Regions from separate parts of the Pseudoalteromonas sp. T1lg65 genome, predicted to be linked through region 3. Evidence: predicted binding sites of a transcription regulator. Region 3 holds the regulator's gene; each other region holds the start of a gene.

Region 1 (7,850 bases), 1.1 Mb from region 3:
GAGCAATGCTATTTCAACAAAGCCAGTTTAAAAACCCTAAAACGCGTTATTGATGGTGTGACACTTATTCGTCATGCATTTTGGTTATTTGATGAGATCGTTGATAAGTCTTCGACGGAACATATCCGTAATGAATTAAAATGGCTGTTGTCGGAATTGGCTTGGGTCGAAAATGCCATTCATCTAAAAACATACACCTCCAAGCGTCACGCCTATTATAAAAAAATCACCCAGTTTCCTGAATTAATGCAAGTCATTGATGATTTAACCGACGTGCAACCTTCGCCGACTGACATCGAGGATTTGTTCCATTGTACTCGCTATAACCGCCTGATTTTGTCGTTGACTCGTTGGTTAGTTGACAAAGCATGGCGGAAAAACTGGGACCAAAAAGCACTCACGGCGGCAGAGTCACCAGTCACAGAAATAGCAGCAAGGTTGTTTAACAAAGATTGGTACGAGCTAAAAAATCTGTTGCCACAAGACAGTAGTATGTCCGAGCAAGACTATATCCAAATCAGGCATCGTCTAGAAAACACCTTACTGAGTGGCAACTGTCTTGGGTCACTATACGATAAAGAAGCGCGCAAAGCGTTTAGAATGCCTTGGATTGATATCACCTACGGTATCTACGAGTTAGAAACGCTATCCTATTTGCATCAGTTGTGTCAGTCCCAAGAAGGTGGAGAATTTGACGAAGTGCAGCTGTGGTTAAAGCAAAAGTCCGACTTCTTGGTTTCTGCGATGGAGCAAAGTCGCGAATCGTCCTTTAACAGCGAGCCTTATTGGCGATAAATTTTGTCGGCGCCTCATCGCAGTGAGGCGCATTTTACTCTCTCGCTTTGAATCAGTTTGGCGTTTCAGTTTCTGTCTTTCTCCTATACGCTTGATAAGCAAATATCTACTACACTTTTTCTAGATTGTGAAAGAGGTTTCGTAATGATAGATATTGACGATAAAGTGCTTAAAGATTTGAAAGGCGGATTTAATCTACCCACCAAACCTCATATCCTCCAACAGCTTCAGAATGAGTTGCATCAAGCCGAACCAGATCTTGCTAAGGTCGCTGCGATTGTTGCTGAAGATGTAGGTGCATCGGCTGCAGTATTGAAAGTGATTAATTCCCCAGCTTACGGGTTGGCTAGAACCATTACCGATATACGTCAGGCGGTGATGTTTTTGGGGGTCAATTGTATCACTCAACTGGTTACCGGATATCTGTTAGAAAATGCCTTCCAACAAGCGCAATGCAGTATTCCTTTACAACAATTTTGGGATAATGCTGCCGATATTTCTCAGGTCGCGATGGTGATAGGACAGCATCTAAAAAGCAGTGTGCCAGTTGAAAATTTACAATTATTGGGTCTATTTCACGATGCGGGGATCCCAGCAATGGCAGTGAAGTACTCGGATTATGGAGAAGTGCTGCAAGCAGCAATTGCCCGTCCTGAGAATAACTTAGCACATTACGAAAAACAAAAGTATCCAGCTAACCACATGATTGTTGGTTACTTTCTTGCGTCCTCATGGCACTTGCCCAAAGCAATTTGCCAAATGATTTTACGCCATCATGATGTGACATTTTTGGATGAGAAGCGAGATGAAGCTGAGTTACAAACGTTTGCTGCGCTTAAATTAGCCGAAAACTTATGTTTTGAAGCGAAACATTTTCGTAGTGCTGCCGATTGGCACGTGTTTAAAGATAAAGTATTCGTGGTGCTGAATTTAGATGACGATCAATACACAGATCTAAAAGAAGACGCAGAAGAGCTATTTATCCACTAAAAAAGGCTCCGTAGAGCCTTTTTTCAAATCAGTGTGGCTAATTATAAGCCTGCTGATGCGCGTAGCGCTTCCGCTTTATCAGTTGCTTCCCAAGGGAACTCGTTACGACCAAAGTGGCCGTATGCCGCTGTAGGCTGATAAATAGGACGCTCTAGGTCAAGCATAGTGATTAGACCATAAGGACGTAGATCGAAGTGCTCGCGAATTAGCTCGATTAAGCGTGTTTCGTCTAGCTTACCTGTGCCGAAAGTCTCAACGCTGATAGAGGTTGGTTCTGCAACACCAATAGCGTAAGAAACTTGGATTTCACACTTGTCAGCAAGACCAGCAGCAACAATGTTTTTCGCAACATAGCGCGCTGCGTAAGCTGCTGAACGGTCAACTTTTGATGGATCTTTACCAGAGAACGCACCACCACCGTGACGAGCCATACCACCGTAGGTGTCTACGATGATTTTACGACCTGTAAGACCACAGTCACCCATTGGACCACCAATTACAAAACGGCCAGTTGGGTTAATGAAGAATTTAGTCGCTTCAGTGATAAGCTCTGCAGGTAATGTTGGCTTGATGATAGTTTCCATTACCGCTTCAACTAGGTCATCTTGTGAAATTGTGTCACAGTGCTGAGTTGAAAGTACCACAGCATCAATACCAACAGGCTTGCCGTTTTCGTAGGCAAATGTAACCTGAGACTTTGCATCAGGACGTAACCACGGTAGCGTGCCATCTTTACGCACTTGCGCTTGACGTTGTACAAGACGGTGTGAGTAGGTGATAGGTGCAGGCATTAAAACATCAGTTTCATTACATGCATAACCAAACATTAGGCCTTGGTCACCAGCACCTTGTTCTTCAGGGCGCGCACGGTCAACACCTTGGTTGATGTCAGGAGACTGTTTACCAATGGTATTTAAGATAGCGCAAGAGTCAGCATCGAAACCCATGTCTGAATGAGTGTAACCGATCTCGCGAACCGTTTTACGAGTTAACTCTTCAATATCAACCCAAGCACTGGTTGTAACTTCACCACCAACCATTACCATGCCGGTTTTTACGTAGGTTTCACACGCAACACGTGCTTTTGGATCTTGCTCAAGGATCGCATCCAGTACCGCATCAGAGATCTGATCGGCGATTTTATCCGGGTGACCTTCAGAAACAGATTCAGAAGTAAATAAGTGTTTTGCCATTGTAATAATGCTCACAAATATTGCGCTTCACAAACATCAGGAACAGCGCGAAAAAATAAGGGACGTATTCTAACCAAAAAGCAATGCTTTTGACCAGCTATTTTACGCCTAGACGTCCAAAATAGTTCAAACTATTTTACTAGCCAGATAAAGCCTAGGGCCTGTTGAGCTTTCAAGTTTGTTTTCGCTGCAGTTTGATTGTCATTAGCACGAGGCAAACCCTGCCTGGCATAGTAATTCTATGTGAGCTAGGCAATAACTCAGTATTAATGCCAATCTAGCGCAGCCCTTCGGGTTCCCCTTAGTGCGCTTTGTTCATTGTTGCTCAACTTTTGCTTAGATTACTAGGCTACAAGTCGAGCGCCGCGATCAAAACCCACTAAGGGGAACGAAAATCAAACAGCAAAACACAACAGGCCCTAAATGAATCTTGCATTTTTTTGGGTTTATCGTTGCAGTTGGCCGTCTAAAAAGTAAAAATGGGGCAGATAACACATGTATCAATACCCGCGAAACACTATTTAAGGTAGGAGAATTCATGCCATCTCGCAAAGAACTTGCTAACGCAATTCGCGTTCTTTCAATGGACGCAGTACAAAAGGCCAAGTCTGGTCACCCTGGAGCCCCTATGGGCATGGCTGACATCGCTGAAGTACTTTGGCGCGACTTTTTAAAGCACAATCCAAATAACCCGGATTGGTACGACAGAGACCGATTTATTCTGTCCAATGGCCATGGTTCGATGCTGATTTATTCTCTGCTACATCTGAGCGGCTATGACCTATCAATTGATGATTTGAAAAACTTCCGTCAGTTACATTCGAAGACACCAGGACATCCAGAGTACGGTTATGCACCAGGTATCGAAACAACGACAGGCCCATTAGGTCAAGGTATTACCAATGCGGTTGGTATGGCAATTGCCGAAAAAGCATTGGCGGCTCAGTTTAACCGTGATGAATTCGATATCGTAAACCACTTTACTTATACGTTCCTTGGTGATGGTTGTTTAATGGAAGGTATTTCTCATGAAGCCTGTTCATTAGCTGGTACTTTAGGATTGGGTAAGCTTATTGCGTTTTGGGATGACAATGGCATCTCAATTGATGGTGAAGTAGAAGGTTGGTTCAGCGACGATACTCCTAAGCGTTTCGAATCGTACGGCTGGCATGTGATCGCGGATGTTGATGGTCATGATAGCGATGCGGTCAAAGCGGCGATTGAAGCTGCGCAAGCAGAAACGTCAAAACCCACACTTATTTGTTGTAAAACGGTGATCGGTTATGGCTCACCGAATAAGTCAGGTAGTCACGACTGTCACGGTGCGCCACTAGGTGATGAAGAAATCCTAGCTGCACGTGAGTTCTTAGGTTGGTCTCATCCGGCGTTTGAAATCCCAGAAGATGTTTATGCTAAGTGGGATGCAACAGCGCGCGGTCAACAGCAACAAAGTGAGTGGTTGGTTAAATTCACTGAATACCAAACTCAATACCCTGAGCTTGCTGCTGAATTTGAACGTCGTATGAAAGGTGACTTACCAGCCGATTGGAGCGAGAAAACAGAAGCCTACATTGCTGATTTGCAGGCGAACCCAGCTAATCCGGCAACGCGTAAAGCTTCGCAAAATGCGTTAAATGCCTATGGTCCTATCCTGCCTGAATTTATGGGTGGTTCTGCGGATTTGGCTGGTTCAAATTTAACGCTTTGGGATCAATCTAAAGGTTTAACAGCAGAAGATGCATCAGGAAACTACATTTTCTACGGTGTACGTGAATTTGGTATGTCAGCCATTATGAATGGTATCGCGCTACATAAAGGATTTATTCCTTACGGTGCAACATTCTTGATGTTTATGGAGTATGCGCGTAATGCGGTACGTATGGCTGCTCTAATGAAGCAAAGAAGTATCTTTGTTTATACACATGATTCTATTGGCCTAGGTGAAGATGGTCCAACTCACCAGCCAGTTGAACAAATCGCAAATTTACGTCTAACACCAAATATGGTCACTTGGCGTCCTTGTGATCAGGTAGAGTCAGCGGTTTCATGGCAGCAAGCGGTTGAACGTCAAGACGGTCCAACCGCATTAGTATTCACCCGCCAAGGCTTAGAACAGCAAGCTCGCACCACTGAGCAAGTTGCTGCGATTAAGAAAGGTGGTTACGTACTTTCTTGTGACGGCACCCCTGAAGTTATTTTGATTGCGACAGGTTCAGAAGTGCAACTCGCTGTTGAAGCTGCTCAGCAGTTACGCTCAGAAGGCAAACAAGTACGTGTGGTTTCAATGCCTTCAACAGATGTCTTTGATGCTCAGTCGGCAGAGTACAAAGAAAGTGTCTTACCAAGTGCTGTGACTCGTCGTGTAGCTATTGAAGCGGGTATTGAAGACTTCTGGTACAAATATGTTGGCTTGAATGGCGCGATTGTTGGTATGAAGACATTCGGCGAATCAGCACCTGCAGGTGAACTATTCAAACTATTCGGCTTTACCGTTGAAAATGTGGTAGAAAAAGCCAAAGCTTTGTTCGCTTAATTGGCAAGCAAAGCCCAGAAAAAACCACGCATCAGCGTGGTTTTTTATTTCCTACATAACCTCAACCTTGCATTGGTATAAAAAAGCATTATTGAGCAAATTTGCTTATCCGCCGTTGAGGTTACATAACAAGTTATACCTTAAACTGCTCTACTGATAATCTCAGTTCTTCAGCAAGTTTCGCGACTTCTGAGCTCGAAATTGAAGTTTGCGTCGCCCCTTCTGCGGTTTGCTCTGCGATAGCTACGATTGACTCCAATCGTTCGCTGATCTCTTGCGCTACTTGTTGCTGTTCGTTTGCAGCGTTAGCAATTTCTTCACTGACGTCGTGCGCTTGAGACACCGCATCAGTGATCGAGTTTAGGGCCGCATTGGCAAGGTCACTTTTTGTCACACAAGACTCAGCCTGTTGTTTGCCCTTCGACATAGCATTTACCGCTTCTTCAGCCCCAGCTTGCAACGATTGGATCATAGCCTGAATTTCTTGTGTTGATTCTTGAGTCTTACTCGCCAATGAACGAACTTCATCGGCTACTACCGCAAAGCCTCGACCTTGTTCACCTGCACGTGCAGCTTCAATAGCTGCGTTTAGCGCCAAGAGATTGGTTTGCTCTGCAATGCCTCTGATCACGTCCAAGATACCGCCGATTGAAGCACTGTCTTGATGCAGCTTGTTGATTACACTTGAGGCTTCATCAACCTCACGCGCGAGTTGCTCAATAGTGTGTTTATTATCGTGAGAAATACCTTTAACACGTTCGGCTTCTTTATCAGCGTTTTTAATTTCTTGTAGTGCTTGATGGGCGCTATTGCTAACCCCATGAGCTGTGCTGCTCATCTCTGTTGTTGCCGTTGCAGCTTGCTCAACTTGGGCCTGTTGACTCTTGATGGCTTGGCTTGACTCATTGGTAATCGCAGAGGTTTGCTCTGAAGCAGCCGCAAGTTGAGTTGAGCGTGACACAATACCGGTTATTAACTCTCTAAGGCTAACGATTAAGGTATTGCAGCTTTTCGACAGCTCTCCAAATTCGTCTCTTGCACTGTCATCTAGCTTTTGCGTCATATCGCCTCGGGCGACAATATTGAGTACTCTGTTGACCTCTGCTAGCGGTTTGGTGATCCGGCTTACGGTCATGTAGGCAACTAAAATAGCCAAACATGCAGCTACTATCATACCGACCCAAGTCCATAGGTTTGCGGTAGATACATCATCGCGTACGCCTTCTTGCAGATTAAATGCGACCTGACTTGCTTCGTTGAGGAGTTCATCAAGCTGTGCAAGCGCGTCTTTGGTTGCTTTTTCTGTATCCGATAGTTCCTTTCTTGTTTGCGCTGTGGCCCGCAGTAAATTCTTTTGGTTTTCTGCAATGCTATTCGGACCAGTTACGATATTTTTTAGCGTGATGTAGTAGTTCTCTAAATCAACATACAAATCTTCATTTAAAATTTGTACAGCATCTTTCGTCAACGATATATTTCTATCTAGTTCTTCTAGTACAAACTTTTGATCATTACGAATGATCTCAAGGGTATTGACGTCAGTTACAGTCAGCATATCGCTGCTACTTGTCACAATTGAAGAAAAGCTGTTTTCAAGATTGTTTGCGGCTTGAAAAGCACGGTTGTTATCTTCTTCTAACCCGTCTAGATCTATGATATCGACAGTGACCATAGTGGCATCTTCTGCTGCCATATCTAGCTCAGATAATTGTTCTTTTAATTTATCTTTTAACTGTAGTTCTAGCGCTTTGTCTTTTGCTAACGCGTTCATCGATTTGACGAATGCGGTATAGCTATTACCAACTTGTTTGCTGCTGGATGTAAGCTTGCTGTTGTTCGCTACGACCGCTTGTAACTCTGAATATGTTTTGTCGAAGATCTTTTGTCGTTCACCAAATTGGCTTTTTAAAGCGGCAAGCTCATTTTCGCTGGTTGCGTAAAAACTGCCTTGAGCCATTTTACTCATGAGTGTGAATTCAACTTGTAATGCTGAACTTTTGACCAGAGCGGGCAGAGACAGGTTATTCACCTGCTGTGTTGAATTGTCAATGTTGGCAATTCTCAGCAATGAATTACCGCCGATAAGAAGGAGCAACAATGTGATGGTAATAAATCCACCCCAAATACGTTGGCTAACAGTTAGATTCATAGGTTTCCTACAAAATTTACAAAGCAGAACGGTTACTTATCGGATTTATTGCGGATAAGTTAAGTATTTTATAGCAGATGTGACTAAAAAATTCAGTAAAAAAGGATGTAATACGAAAATTAATCGACAACTTGGTTTAAAAATATACAGCCGGTGTAAAGTTGTGAATTAGCGGTAATTTAATCATCCA
Region 2 (7,850 bases), 1.3 Mb from region 3:
TTTGATTAACTTTTCTAGCTCAAACTGCGCTACACGTGTAGCAAAATGTGCATCATTGTTCGAGCGTAGTGGCCGCAACCAAACTTGGAAAATTTGCTCACTACGACCCAAGTTTGCATCTGGTTTGGTCTGGAAACTACCGCGAGGGAAATATTCGATATACGCATAGTCACCATAGTTCATACCACGCACCTGGCGGATACGTTGATATAAATGGCTATTCGAACTTCTATGCTCACCAAAATAAGAACGCACTAACCACAGCGCAGCCCAGTCTTTATCGCTACGAATCGTATCGATTGGGAAGCCAAAAGATACCGCCGTAGACTTGGCACTTTTCTCAACAATCGTTGCGTGTAACCCCGTTAACTTAGGAGCGTCAGGTACATTCAGTCTCGACTCATCGCCCTTAGGTAAGGTCGCTAAATCAGCAAAGATTTGCTGTTTAAGTTTATCATCAAGAGCACCTGTGATACCGACATTCAGCTTCGCTTGTGTAAATTGAGATTGATAAAAAGCCTTAACATCTTCAATCGTCAACGCTTCAAGATCAGACAAATCACCAAAGTTATAACTTTCATAAGGGTGACCTTGATACAACTCATGGTAAAGCACCTCTTTCCCAAGCTCTTCATCATTAGAAGATCTCAATCCAGATTTAATACCATCAATAAGCTCTTTTTTAAGGCGTTTAAAGTCGTCTTCCCTAAAGCCAGGATTTAACAGTTGCTCACCAACCAATGCATACCATTTATCAGCATTATCTTTATGGACTCGACCTCTAAAAGAGATCATTTCTTTATCGATTTGATAACCGAAGCTACCAGCAATTGGATAAAGTGCTTTTTGAATTTCCTTGTAGGCTTTATTTTCACTGCCACCATTGGCTATCATCGCTGCTGTCAATGCTGCAACACCCTTTTTACCTTCAGGATCAGCTGCGGCACCGGTATAAAACAAGAAGTTGACGTCAACCAATGGTGAATCATTGCTGTTGTCTAACACGTTGAAAAAACGTTTTTTGGGCTTATTCATATCCGCAACTAAACCGTTTAAATCAACTTCTTGATCAAACCCTGCCACGGAATCCAATGCAGATAAAGTCACTGTTGTTCTGCTACTATCAACAAAATATTTATTTGCGATATCGCGAATATCTTCGGCTGTGATTTTATCGAAACTAGCATAAAGCTGGTTAATCACCTCAGGGTCACGCTCAAAATGCATGTAGCTGGCAAGCGTGGAAGCGATCGCTTGAGAAGAATCTAGACCATTCACAAAACTGTACTTCATGTTAGATTTAAGCGCCGCAAGTTTATCAGCATCAACCAATTCAGTACGCGCTTTTGCATAGGTATGGTTGATAGCATCACGAACCGTCACAAGGTCTGCTTCATTTTCCACTTTCACAAATACATGTAATAGCCCTGGATCTTTGGTCTCTGGGTTATAGGTAAACATTTGGCTGGCGATCTGTTTATCAACCACTAACTCTTGATAAAGCTCAGAGTTAGATGAAAAATATAGCTGTGAGATTAAATCCAGTGCCGCTCTGTCTTTTTTCTGTGGCTGCCACGCTGTGCCTTTGTAAGATACTAGTAGCCAATGACCTGGTAACCCTTCAAATTCCTCATGTACATATTTCGGTTCTTGCTGCTTAGGCTCAACAGGAATATCCGCTTTATAATCCCCTTTCTTCCATCCACCCCAATGCTTTTTAACCATTTCCATGGTGGCTTTAGGGTCAACATCACCGACAATCACCAAAGAAACATATTCTGGCTTGTAAAAGCGTTCAAAAAACAACTTACCGTATTCGCTCTGATCAGGCATGGCTTCGATATCTTTAAAGAATCCCATGGTAGTGTGTTTGTAAGTGTGCTTCTCAAACGCTTCTTTTCTAGCCGCGGCAAGCAATTTGCGAATTGGGCTTGCGTTATTCTTTAAATACTCACCTTTAACCGTTAGCGCTTCGGTTCGGAACTGCTCTTCACTGTATGTAAGATTTTGAAAGATATCAGCTTCAATTTCTAATACTTTATCAAGGTGCTGTTTTGAGAAATTTAAATGGTAATTGGTGTAGTCATTGATAGTATAAGCACGGTTATCAACACCTGAGTTTTTCAAAATGTCCGAGTAGACATCTTGCGGATATTTCTCTGACCCTTTAAACATCATGTGCTCAAAAAAGTGTGCAAAGCCAGTTTTTCCTTCCTCAACTTCGTTTCTTGAACCCACCGACACTGGAATTTGTAGTGAAACAACATCAGGGTAATTGGTTTTCACCACCATGACTCTAAGACCGTTATCTAGTTCTTCTAGTACGTAGTCTTGGGCAAAAACTTTGTTCGTTTGCTCAGCTACGGCTGGCACTGCCGTAGAGTGATTTGATTCTGTAGCTGCACAGCCCCCTAACGCGAAAGAGACTGCAATACTGGTTGCGAGTAATTTAAGTTTCATTATTGTTCCCAATTAAAATTCTATATTCCTGATGACATTACATCATCGAATTTACGTTTTGATTATGCCCAAAGCGAGCAGCAATCACTACAATTCGGGACGAAAAATCTAAAAATCCAGTTAAACACCTTATGTTCAATACTCATTAAAAACCACCACAACTTGAATAAAACTCATAGTCCTTGAAGATCTTTCAGTTAAAAACAACTATCTAGACGTCTAAATGGCTGCTATAGTTACCACCAGAAATCAAAGTTGGCTGTTGGGAATGAGGAACATGGCTTTAACGCTTCAAGAGAAAATCGTTGACCCGAACCAAGGGGTATATTTAATTGGTACAACACCACCTAAGCTGGACACCGATCCGGAAAAGCTAACGGCAATCGCAACCAAGTTATTGGACCGTTTACATCAAATTGAATATGACGGTGTCGTGATTTATGACATTCAAGATGAGAGCAGTCGTACTTCGGTGCCTCGCCCATTTCCCTTTAAGCACACGGTAGATCCCTGCGAGTACAGTCAGCTTATTCGTGATATCTCACATCTTGATGTGATCACCTATAAAAGTGTGGCACAACGTAACCGTGACGAGTTTTCTACGTGGCTTAGCGATACTAAAAAAGAATACAACTTGAATAACCTAGTACTTGTTGGCAGTCCCTCATCCAATGGGGAAGTAAAGCTGGCATTAAACGACGCCTACGAGGTTTTACAGCAGCATCATGAGGACTACTTTTTAGGTGGCGTCACCATTGCCGAAAGACATGCGAGTAAAGGCAATGAGCATCAAAGGCTGATGGGTAAAACAGCACAAGGCTGTGAGTTCTTTATCTCCCAAGCGGTCTATAATGCTCAGGCAACGATAGACTTAATCACGAGTTATGCACGGACCTGTAAACAGCAAGGCATTCAACCTAAACGTATCATTCTTACTTTCACACCTTGTGGTGGAGAAAAAACTTTGCAGTTTATGGAATGGTTAGGCATCTCAGTGCCAGAAGCCACAAAGTGGAGAATTTTAGACGCACAAAACAGCTTACGTGAGTCTATTCGTATTTGTAAAGAAAGCCTTGATCAGATATTAAAAAGCTGTGCCCAGCTGGACGTCCCATTAGGACTAAATATTGAAAGCTTAACCAACCGTAAAGAAGAAATAGACGCATCTATCAATTTGTACCGATTGCTCAAAGCAACCATGGAACTGAGCTTAGCAGAAAAGCAAATAGCCTAATCAAACTTGAAAATTGCCATAAATAAAGCCAGCTTAGTCGCTGGCTTCTTTAACTTAAGTCAGCATGCTGAAATACGCCGCATAACCTAAGCTTTGTTTAATTAACTGTAGGCCAAGTACGCAAACAGCGCGCCACCTAAGATCAGGCGATAGATCACGAACGGCATCATCCCCATCCGTTCAATCACTTTTAGGAAAAAGAAAATACAGGCATAAGCGGAGACAAAAGACAACGCAGCCCCCGTCAGCAATGCCTGCCAATCCACCAGTTCATCTCCCATCGCGAGTTCTAGAGTGTAGTACAAGCCCATCATTGAGATAACGGGGATTGCCATTAAAAACGAAAATCGCGCAGCACTTTTCTTGTCTAACCCTAACATTAACCCAGCAGTGATGGTTATTCCAGAGCGAGAAGTCCCCGGTATCACCGCGGTGATTTGCGCCAGCCCCAAAATTAATGCACTTTTCCAATTAAGTCCAAATACGTCTTTTACTTGTTTGGCTTTCACATCCGCGTACCACAACAATAACCCAAACAATACGGTAGTAGTTGCAATGACCCATGCATTTCGCAAGTAAAGCTGCACTATGTCTTTTAACACTGGTCCCAACAACACAAATGGGATCGTTGCAACAACAAGACACCAAGTGAGCTGGCTTTCTTTCGTGGCTTCGCCCTTGCCAAAAGATTTAAACCAAGCACCCAATAACACGACGATATCTTGTCTAAAGTAAATCACAACGGCAAGTAAAGTACCGACATGCACCGCAACATCAAATGCCAAACCTTGGTCCTGCCACCCTAATACTTGTGATGGCAATAACAAATGGGCAGAGCTCGAAATGGGTAGAAACTCAGAAAGCCCTTGGATCAAGGACAAAATAATTATTTCAATAAAACTCATTACAGAGAGAACTCCACTTTCCATAGTTTTTGTGAAGGGTTTTCGTAAGCTCGCCAAATATCAACAACTGGCAAATTAACAACCGGGTGAATAAAGTTTGGTGCTATTTCAGCTAAAGGTTGCAACACAAACGCATTTTTGGTTATTTCGTCACGTGGTAACTGTGCCGGTGAATTGCAAACTACCTGGTCGTAAAAAAGTAAATCTAAATCCAAAGTCCTCGGGCTAAATTTTTTCTCATCACTGCGTCTACCATGTTGGTACTCAATTGCTTTTAAAAGCTTGCACACAGCTTCCAAAGACAGTTCTGTTTGCGCGGCAAATACCGAGTTATAAAAGTTATTACCTTCAAAGCCCACTGATTCGCTCTCAAAAACACTAGAGTGAGAGTAGTTAGGAAAGTGTTCAATTAGACTAAGCAATCCGCTTCGCAAATTGTGTTGCTTATCGATATTTGTGCCTAAGCTGATGTAAATTTGTGCCATATCGTTACTTCTTTCTCACAATTTCAACGCCAACTGTTTGCGCCAACGGCACAGCTGCGGGCTTGCTTACCCTTATCATCACTTGCGAAACAGAAAACTCATCAAGGATAATTTCGGCCAGTTGCACCACTAACGTTTCTAGCAGCTCAACAGGCTTTTTTATCGTATGCTCAGTGATACGTTCACAGACTTTCGCGTAATCAACCGCTAAATTGATATCGTCTGTTTGTGCTGCGCGGCTAATATCGGTCAACATTTCCACATCAAAGTAAAGGCTTTGTTTACTTTCTTTTTCAAAGTCGTACACTCCTATTATGGTTTCGACGTGTAGTTGCGAGATATAGACTTTATCCATGCTGACTCCATGTATGTATACTTCTGGCCAACACCCAGAGCATTTTCATAGGGTGTGAGAGCCGCCGATCATAGCCCAAATAAACGCAAGAAAAAATAAGGAAAAGCGTGTTAATCAGTTTAATCTGCGTATGTGCCTATCTGCTGGGTTCTATTTCCTCAGCAATTCTCGTCTGTCGCATGTTTGGTTTACCCGATCCGCGTTTTAACGGCTCGAATAATCCGGGTGCCACCAATGTACTAAGGCTTGGTGGCAAGTTGCCGGCAGTGTTAGTGCTAGTTTTTGACATACTCAAAGGTACTATTCCTGTTTGGGGCGCTTATTTTCTTGGAATAGAACCTATTTGGCTCGGCGCAATTGCGGTATTTGCCTGCTTAGGACACATCTACCCAATATTTTTCCACTTCAATGGGGGCAAAGCCGTGGCGACTGCATTTGGTGCGTTATTGCCAATCGGATTATCTTTAGCGGGATTATTGATCACCACTTGGCTGGTGGTGTTATTACTCACTCGTTATTCTTCTCTCGCCGCGATTGTCGCAGTATCAGCTGCACCATTTTATACTTGGCTAATCAAACCGCTGTACACCATCCCAGTGAGTTTTTTAACAGTACTGATTATCATCAGGCACAGAGCAAATATTAAAAGGCTCCTAACCGGAAAGGAGCCTAAAGTGGGCAAAAAAAAGCAGAGTAATGATTAAAAAAACCTGGTTAGACTTTTTCTAAGCTATCTAACGGCCAGCGTGGTTGAGTTTTCATATCCAAAGGTGCATGTTGGCCTGCCTTTAAGCGCTGCATTCCTGCGTAGGCTATCATCGCACCATTGTCTGTACAGAACTCGGTTCTTGGATAATATACTTTACCTTTTAGCCCTTGCATCATGCGTTCAAGTTTTTGTCTAAGCTCCTTATTCGCACTCACGCCTCCAGCAATTACCAAACGATTAATCCCTGTTTCTTTTAATGCGCGTTTACATTTAATCGCTAAGGTATCTACGACTGCTGTTTGAAAGGCGTGAGCAATATCAGCCTTGGTTTGGAGATCATCACCTTCAGATCGAATGGTATTTGCAGCCGCGGTTTTTAAGCCGCTAAAGCTAAAATCAAGACCTGGGCGATCGGTCATCGGTCTTGGAAAAGTGAACCTGCCAGCCACACCATTTTCTGCCATTTTAGCTAGCATCGGACCTCCAGGATAATCTAAACCTAGCAGTTTGGCGGTTTTATCAAACGCTTCACCAGCCGCATCATCTACCGATTCACCGAGCACTTCGTATTCACCAATCCCCGAGACTTTAACCATCATTGTGTGACCGCCAGACACCAGCAACGCTACAAATGGAAAGTCAGGCTTATCTTCTTCTAGCATGGGTGCTAATAAATGCCCTTCCATATGATGCACTGCAACAGCTGGAATATTCCATCCAAAAGCTAATGAACGACCTATGGATGTACCAACTAACAGTGCACCGACAAGTCCAGGCCCAGCCGTATAGGCAATACCATCCAAAGATTCAGGACCACAGCCTGCTTGTGCAAAGGCAGCTTCAATCAGTGGGATCGTTTTACGTACGTGATCTCGTGAGGCAAGCTCAGGTACCACACCACCATAATCTGCGTGCACTTTTACCTGACTATAAAGCTGATGTGCTAGCAAGCCTTGCTCATCGTCATAGATAGCAATGCCCGTTTCATCACACGAAGATTCAATACCCAAAATACGCAAGTCGTTTCTCCAACACCTAAATTGCAGCGCGCAATTATACGAAATATTCTCTGTGCTCACCAGAGCAGACTGGTCAACCTGATTGTGAGTTAGTTTAGCTCTATTCCAATATTAGTTTGACCATCAGCAAGCGCTAGAGATTTCAACGCTTTAACGGATTCTGAGGTTACCCGCCCCATCGTCTCCACATGCTCGATCAGTTCAGCAAGCACTTCAATTTCATATTGCATTAACGGGTGCTCACGTACTTGCTGGTTATCCGGTAACACCTCTTCAGCCATGAGCAAAAATTCGATATATTTAGCAACAGTCGCTTGCGAGATTTTTGCAACGCTGACGAATTCGTGCTCATCTTTGGTCATTAACCCCTGTACCATCCCCAATAACGCGGTAGATACATCAATGGCAGGATATGTACCAAACATATCAAATTGGCTAAGCTCAGGTACATTAGGTTCAATTTTTTCTATTTGTTTCTCAAAGCTAATTTTGCTTTTTGGCACTAAGATCTTTTCCCAACATAGATCTAACGCGTTGCGTAAAACAGTTTGATCACCAAATCCAGTCGCGTCACTAAAGAGTTGATAATTTGGAAGCATTCGCTCCAAAATAGCCGCTGCCAAAGCCGCTTTTTGTAGAAAGTTTAGTTCTCTGATTCTTTGAAAGTTATTTGCTTTACTCAT
Region 3 (7,850 bases):
TGTGCAGCCGCTTGTTGATATTTTTGTGCGTAAAAGTTATCCAACAACTCTGTTTGTGCGAGAAAATCTTGCCAAGAGCCTAGCGCCAAAGCCTCAGGCATTAATGGCTCTAACTCTATGTTTTCAAGTTCTAACTCTATGCCAAGATCACGAGCCAAAATCAGTAGCTTGCGCTGCATATCACGACCAGATAAATCTTCTCTTGGATCCGGTTCGGTATAACCCATCTCTTGCGCCTGCAGCACCAACTCAGAAAAGGCGCAACTGCCATTATAACTACTACAGAGCCAAGATAGTGTTCCTGAAAATACCCCTTCGATTTTACTAACTGTATCACCACTATTTTGTAGATCTGCCAACGCAAAGTTGACAGGCAATCCTGCTCCTACGCTGGTGTTATATCGCCATAATAGGTCACGCTCTTGGAGCTGTTGACGAAGTGACAAGTACCAGCTTTGCTTCGCTGTACCAGCATATTTATTTGCACTGATAAGATGACAATCATGCTCCACAAACTGCGGATACAACTCACTAAAGGGTTCGCTCGCAGTAATATCGATAACGACTTTGTGTTCGTAATCCAATTCTTTGATCCGCGCAAACAGCTCTTGCTCACTGTAAGCAACCGCTTCATTCTGCCACTGCGTTTGCCATGCAGATAAGTTCAATCCACTTGGACAAAATAACATTGATTCTGAGCGCAATAGACCGACAAGTTTCAGGTCAAAGTGCTCACTCAGTTTGGTGATTTGTTTTTGGCATTGCTCGATAAACACTTGTCCGACATTACCAATGCCCGCCACAATGACAGCAAGTTCACGGCCCTTATTAATCAGTTTCTCATGAAGTAACGCCAGTAAATCACTGTCGATCACTTGATCCGTCAATACCAAACTATAATTTTGCTCTTGTAATGTGAAGCGCTTTACAATTTGATGCTCAGCCAATAATTCCTGCGCTTGTGCCATCAAGTGCGTAACGTCCTGCTCAGGAGCAACAACTGCAAAACCTTGCACTTGAGATTCGACTAAGTTTGCGCGATGTTCAAGCCTATTGATGATCAAGTTGCTATACGCAGAAGGCACCAATAAATACGCTTCCCCTGCTTTTACGAAATGATGAATGCTGTGCTGGATCAACTGGCTTAACTGTTTTACTTCACCACTGTGTAGCTGCTCTACTCGCAATAAATCAAGCTGTTCAAAGGTAGTGATAAAGCGCTTTTCTTTGGAGTAACCAGCTTTGACGATTTCGGTGCCTAACGCGTCTGGATCGTAACTACTGCGTACTTGCAGTTTGATATCCGTATCTTTTAACGGCGAAAGCGTCTTAGCATGTAAAACAGGATTACCCAATCGGGCAAGGAGTTCCGCTTGCCCCCTACATACCTTGGAATATTTAATCGCATTTGCTACTTTTCGCGGATCGGTGCTGAATACACCTTGTGTATCGGTCCAAATTGCCACTTGGCTTGCATCCAGGTAGCTGGCCAGCAAAGTCGCACTGTAGTCACTGCCATTACGGCCCAACGTTACCGTTACACCTTGATTATCAGCAGCGATAAACCCCGTAACTACATGGATCTCGTCAGTGGTGACAGCGCCATGACAGGCTTCTCGATTTTGTGCATGCAATAACGTTCCATCATTTAACGTAAATAACTTCCTCGCGTCTAGCGCTCTAGAAGCCACTCCTTGCTGCTGCAAGAAATTAGATAAAACACGTGCTGACCATACTTCACCGTGGGCGAGTAGACTGGCATTATGCAATCGACCGCTTTCACTCTCGGCAGCAATAGTCTGTAATTCGTTAAGTAACTGAGCAAGTAGCTCTGCATGTCGATCACCATGAAACAACGCATCTATAAGCTCACGCTGGTGATTCTCCAGCTGTAACAAAATATCATTAAACGCTCGAACATCAGATTGCTCATGGCTTTGCCACAATTTCACCAAAGTGTTTGTGGTTTTTCCCGCTGCGGAAACGACCACACAATCCCCTGGCTGACACTGCGACAGCACAATATTTGCAACTGCTTGATAACGCGTGGCGGAACTTAAACTAGAACCACCGAATTTATGTACTACTTTTGCCATTTGATCACCATAATGCCGTGTGGGCTGGCGTTAATTTAAAGCCTTTTGCTTCATCCGATGCTGGTTGCTCATTTAACTGAGTAAATGCCTGCTCTAAGTCCGCAATTAAATCCTGCACGTCTTCAATGCCCACCGAAATTCGGATTAAAGTATCACCGACTCCGGCTTCTAGTCTTGCCTGTGCATCCATACCCGCATGCGTCATTGTTGCAGGGTGACAAATCAAGCTTTCTACACCACCTAACGACTCAGCCAGTGAAAATTGAGCTAAAGAAGTCAAGAACTTCGCAGATGTAGTCAGGTCACCCTTGATATCAAAACTAACCATACCACCAAAGCCGAACTGTTGCTTTTTGGCTAATTCATGTTGAGGATGTGATTCTAAACCGGGGTAATACACTTGGCTTACAAAGGGTGACTGTTCAAGGTATTGTGCTATTTGTAATGCATTTTCTTGATGCTGGCGTAATCTCACCTTTAACGTTCTTAAGCCTCTAAGCGTGAGATAGCTATCAAAAGGTGCACCCGTGATCCCAATGTTATTTGCCCACCAAGCAAGCTCCTCGCCCAGCTCAGCAGTCTTTGTGATCACCGCGCCACCAACAACATCTGAGTGGCCGTTAATGTATTTGGTGGTGGAATGCACCACAATATCTACGCCAAACAAAATAGGATTTTGTAGCGCAGGAGATAGGAAAGTATTATCAGCCGCAACAAGTGCACCGACCGACTTTGCAGCCTTTACTACCGCTTCAATATCCGTTAAGCGTAAAATTGGATTGCTCGGCGTTTCTATCCATACCAACTTAGGTTTGATAGCACCGAGTTTTTCTAAACTGGCTGAATCGGTTAAATCTAACACCTCAACTTTTAACAGTCCTCGTTTTGCTAATGACGTAAACAACCGATAACTACCACCATAGCAATCATGTGGGATCACTAGCGTATCATCGTGATTAAGTAACTGAGTAACTAGATGGACCGCTGCCATGCCCGTTGCGGTAATAATTCCCCGCTGACCGCCTTCTAATTCAGCTAACGCTTCAGCCAAAACGTCTCTATTGAAATTGCCACTGCGTCCGTAGTCATAATCTCGTTTGGTATCAAAATCGGCAAACGAGTAAGTGGTCGATAAATAAAGAGGGGGCACTACTGCACCGTGGGCTTTGTCAGCTTCTATGCCGTGGCGTACTGCAATTGTAGATTTGTTGCGTTGACTCATTTGGCCACCTAGATAATTGGATGTTTAGACGTCTAAAAGGTTAATTCAACAAAATAGAGAAGTCAAAACATTTATACTGCTAAATGGCTAAATAACTAGTATTTGACTATCTTTTTTAAACCGATAAAATTTCGCCATTTTAGGCGTTTAATATGCTAATACGACTGAGTTTTTGAAACTATGGCAGAGAACTATCAATCACGCCAAGCTGCGTAAAGTTCAGCCTGTCAGAACCTAGTCATATTGGCATTGATGTAACTGAGGCAAGTACACAATTATGGCAAAATGGAATGGTGAATATATTCACCCATACGCAGAGCACGGTAAAAAAGCAGAACAGGTTAAAAAGATCACCGTATCTATACCACTCAATGTACTGAAAGTACTCACTGATGAGCGTACTCGCCGTCAAGTGAATAACTTACGTCATGCAACTAACAGTGAACTTTTATGTGAGGCATTTCTTCACGCCTTCACTGGGCAACCACTACCCAGCGATGAAGATTTACGAAAAGATAACCCAGAAAAGATCCCGCTAGAGGTTAGAAACATCATGATAGAGCGTGGACTGGAAATTCCAGAAATAAACGAAGAATAATAAAAAAGCCTCAATTGAGGCTTTTTTCGTAGCGACACCGCAAAGCAACGGTACGCGATTTTTGACTACTTATCTCATGTAAGTGTCAGGCATTTCGACTTGGGCCACACCAGAGTCAACCGCAGCTTCTGCTACAGCTCTTGCGATACGCGGTAGCAACCTTGGATCCATCGGTTTTGGAATAATGTAATGAGGACCAAACTCTAAGCTTTCAACATCTGCAGCTTTGAGCACTTCAGCAGGTACCGGTTCTTTGGCAATACTACGGATCGCCTCGACCGCCGCGATTTTCATTTCATCGTTAATCGCGGTCGCGCGCACATCCAGCGCACCACGGAAGATAAACGGGAAACACAACACGTTGTTAACCTGATTTGGATAATCAGAACGACCCGTCGCCATAATTAAATCATCACGAGCACCATGAGCAACTTCTGGACTGATTTCAGGATCCGGGTTTGAACAAGCAAACACCACCGGTTTATCTGCCATAAGTTTCAAGTCTTCTGCCGACAACAAGTCCGGACCAGATACACCCACAAACACATCTGCTTCTTCAATAACATCTTGCAAAGTGCGCTTGTCTGTATTGTTGGCGAATAGTTTTTTGTACTCATTTAAATCGTCACGGCGAGTATGGATCACCCCTTTTCTATCAAGCATATAAATGTGTTCACGCTGCGCCCCGCACTTGATGAGAAGTTCCATACACGCGATTGCTGCTGCACCCGCGCCAAGACACACGATGATCGCATCATGAATACTCTTACCTTGGATTTCTAGCGCGTTTAGCATGCCCGCAGCGGTAACGATAGCGGTACCATGTTGATCATCATGGAATACCGGTACGTCACAGCGCTCGATGAGTGCACGTTCAATTTCAAAACACTCTGGAGCTTTAATATCTTCTAGGTTAATCCCACCAAAAGTATCAGCGATATTTGCTACCGTATTAATGAAATCTTCTGTCGTATTATGATTAACTTCGATATCTATAGAGTCTAATCCAGCAAAACGTTTAAACAGTAAAGCTTTGCCTTCCATTACAGGCTTCGAAGCCAACGGCCCCAGATTCCCCAGACCAAGAATCGCGGTGCCATTACTGATCACTGCCACCAAATTACCTTTGCCTGTGTAACGATATGCATTCGTTGGGTCGGCAGCAATTTCACGGACAGGTTCAGCCACACCGGGGCTGTATGCAAGCGCAAGGTCTTTAACGGTTTCGGCGGGTTTGGTCAGCTCAACACTGATTTTACCTGGAACGGGTTTAGCGTGATAATCTAAAGCTTGTTGACGAAAATCGGTCATGGCGCGTTCTATTCCTACGATGTTTTTGTGAGAGTGTGAGTAACATTCGCATTGTTGGATGAGTAACCGTGACGCAATAAACGTAGCACTGGGCTACTCGGTGCAGTTAAGCATCAAACAGTGCGATTAACTATATGAGCAATGTAAACTCTACCTTGCCATACTTATACTAAAAACGTATTGCTAATTGAGCACATAGTTAATCGACCGCAGCTACACGATACCGAGTTTAAAGAGATATTCAAGTAAAATCAGGTCGATCCAGCATCAAGCAAATTCTGTTATTTTTCGTCGAAATTACCAGAATTTTTACGCAAAGTTTTCACATTTCAGTTTCTTTAAAGTGTCTATTTCTAGTGAAATTTGAGTATTTAATGGTGTATTTTTATCCACTTTTAGATAATTATTGATAAAACTCGATTTTAGTGAATTTTCACTTACTTTTACTGACTTTAAGCGCTTTATTAAAACAAATAATAGCCAAAGAGCAATTTTAGAGCAGAAAAATTTATTTACTACAATTCACTATAGATGCATAAATCTCTCATTCAAAACACCTGAAAAAATAGCCACCATTCAAGAAGAAAATAAAGTAAAAACTCTAATTTTTTAGTAAAGAAAACCTGCCATTTCTGCTTTTTCTAATCACATAACTAATAGACTATGTTGAGCTGCTGACTCGGTACTAGCAGGAGAAATCTAGTATCCATTGATTTGAATGCTAATTATACCAATTCACTTAATGAAGTGAGCTATTGGAAAAAGCTATCAATAAATAGGGACGGAGAAAAAATAATAAAAGAAAAACGCGCTTTAACGCTGATTTCAGGCGCAAAAAAAGCACCAAAAGGTGCTTTTTTTGCTAGACGACAAGAATTACTTCTTGCTGCTAAGTGCGCCGAAACGCTTGTTGAAGCGATCTACACGGCCACCTGTGTCAAGGATCTTCTGCTTACCAGTATAGAACGGGTGGCATGCAGAACAAACGTCTAGGTGAATATCTTTACAAAGCGTTGAACGAGTTTCGAACTTGTTACCGCATGAGCACGATGCTGTGATCGTCTCGTAATTAGGGTGAATACCTTCTTTCATAGCAACCTCTAGTTAAGGCCGTATCGCTCTCCAAACCCGAAGTCTGGCACCATACGTAGTTATACAAAAATTGTGGACGCGTATTTTAGGACTTAACCGTTCAATCCACAAGCACTATTTCTCTTTCTCTGGCAGTTTTTTAACCAGCTTATGGCTGCGACCAGTTCAGTATGCAAAAGTAGAGGTTTATTTCCCAGTGTGCCAACGTTATTCTAACCGCATCTACGACAATTGTTCCGTATTTCTATGCCCATTCTTGAAGTAGCAATAAAACTACCGCTACACCGTACGTTTGATTATTTAATATCGGAGATCGGTGATCTGCGCCCAGGTATGCGCGTACAAGTATCGTTTGCAAACAGAAAATGCACGGCTTTGGTACTGGCGATTAAAAGTCATAGCGATGTACCGCCAGAAAAGTTAAAAACAATTTCTTCGGTATTAGATAAACAGCCAGTGTTAACGCCACCACATATCGCTTTTTTGCAGTTTGTCGCGCAATACTACTGCCACCCGATTGGCGATACTTTTTTTACCGCACTTCCAGCGGTACTACGAGAAGGTGGACACCCTGATAAAACACAAATCCCAACCATTAGTCTAACGGAAAAAGGCAAAACGTTACCTACATTACGTTCTAAAAAGCAACAAGCCTTACTGAGTCAGCTAACTCATGGTGGGGAAATAAAACTGAGCGAATTAAAAGCGCTGGGCTTTGCGGCTCAAACCATTAAATCACTCGAAGAAAAAGCACTGATAGAGCAAACCATTGTTCACGACAAAGACTGGACAGAACAAACTTTGGCACTTGGTGATAAACCCACGTTAAACGAGCAACAGGCAACCATTTGTAGCGCAGTCAATGCGCAACAGGGATATCGTACTTTTTTAGTCGAAGGGGTTACTGGCAGCGGAAAAACGGAAGTCTATCTACAATGCTTGGAAAATGTCTTAGCCCAAGGCAAGCAAGCTCTGGTGCTGGTCCCTGAAATTGGGTTGACTCCGCAAACCGTTAACCGCTTCAAAAAGCGCTTTCAAAACATGCCCATTGATTTATGGCACTCCAACCTCACCGACAACGAACGACTACATACATGGCGGCGAGCAGAGCAAGGCAGCAACGCACTGGTGATCGGCACTCGCTCAGCGATTTTTTTGCCGTTTAAACATCTCGGCATGATCATCGTTGATGAAGAGCATGATAGTTCTTTCAAGCAACAAGATGGTTTGAAGTATCACGCCCGAGACTTAGCGGTGTATCGCGCGCATCAGCAACAATGTCCATTATTGTTGGGAACAGCGACCCCTGCACTGGACACATTACAAAAAGCATTAAGTAACAAATACCAATTGCTCAGCTTAACCAAACGAGCACAAACGCAACAAGACAACCAATTCCACCTCGTGGATATGAAGGGTCAACCGCAACAATGTGGCCTATCGCCAATGAGTATCCATTGGATGCAAAAAACGCTTAATCGTGGCAAACAAGTCATGGTGTTTTTAAATCGCAGAGGGTTTGCACCAACGT

The links. Region 3 encodes MetJ, which represses methionine synthesis genes. Its sites were predicted from a motif close to TAGACGTCTAGACGTCTA; they were not measured.
Region 1: metK (methionine adenosyltransferase) is a predicted target of MetJ. The motif match lies at 3,080-3,097, and genes of this name have one in related genera.
Region 2: ACSLBF_RS04405 (methylenetetrahydrofolate reductase) is a predicted target of MetJ. The motif match lies at 2,673-2,690, and genes of this name have one in related genera.

Annotation. Positions count from the first base shown of each region.
Region 1 is NZ_CP196837.1:776,207-784,056, forward strand. It holds gene ACSLBF_RS03280 (CYTH and CHAD domain-containing protein) at 1-795, shown strand, start outside; gene ACSLBF_RS03285 (HDOD domain-containing protein) at 940-1,785, shown strand; gene metK (methionine adenosyltransferase) at 1,827-2,978, opposite strand; gene tkt (transketolase) at 3,517-5,511, shown strand; gene ACSLBF_RS03300 (methyl-accepting chemotaxis protein) at 5,645-7,660, opposite strand.
Region 2 is NZ_CP196837.1:1,018,069-1,025,918, reverse strand. It holds gene ACSLBF_RS04410 (M16 family metallopeptidase) at 1-2,460, opposite strand, end outside; gene ACSLBF_RS04405 (methylenetetrahydrofolate reductase) at 2,738-3,694, shown strand; gene ACSLBF_RS04400 (undecaprenyl-diphosphate phosphatase) at 3,796-4,599, opposite strand; gene folK (2-amino-4-hydroxy-6-hydroxymethyldihydropteridine diphosphokinase) at 4,599-5,084, opposite strand; gene folB (dihydroneopterin aldolase) at 5,089-5,439, opposite strand; gene plsY (glycerol-3-phosphate 1-O-acyltransferase PlsY) at 5,547-6,143, shown strand; gene tsaD (tRNA (adenosine(37)-N6)-threonylcarbamoyltransferase complex transferase subunit TsaD) at 6,154-7,167, opposite strand; gene ACSLBF_RS04375 (YjaG family protein) at 7,257-7,850, opposite strand; gene ACSLBF_RS04370 (putative signal transducing protein) at 7,843-7,850, opposite strand, start outside.
Region 3 is NZ_CP196837.1:3,655,066-3,662,915, forward strand. It holds gene metL (bifunctional aspartate kinase/homoserine dehydrogenase II) at 1-2,096, opposite strand, end outside; gene metB (cystathionine gamma-synthase) at 2,101-3,318, opposite strand; gene metJ (met regulon transcriptional regulator MetJ) at 3,596-3,916, shown strand; gene ACSLBF_RS16275 (malic enzyme-like NAD(P)-binding protein) at 3,986-5,227, opposite strand; gene rpmE (50S ribosomal protein L31) at 6,104-6,319, opposite strand; gene priA (primosomal protein N') at 6,566-7,850, shown strand, end outside.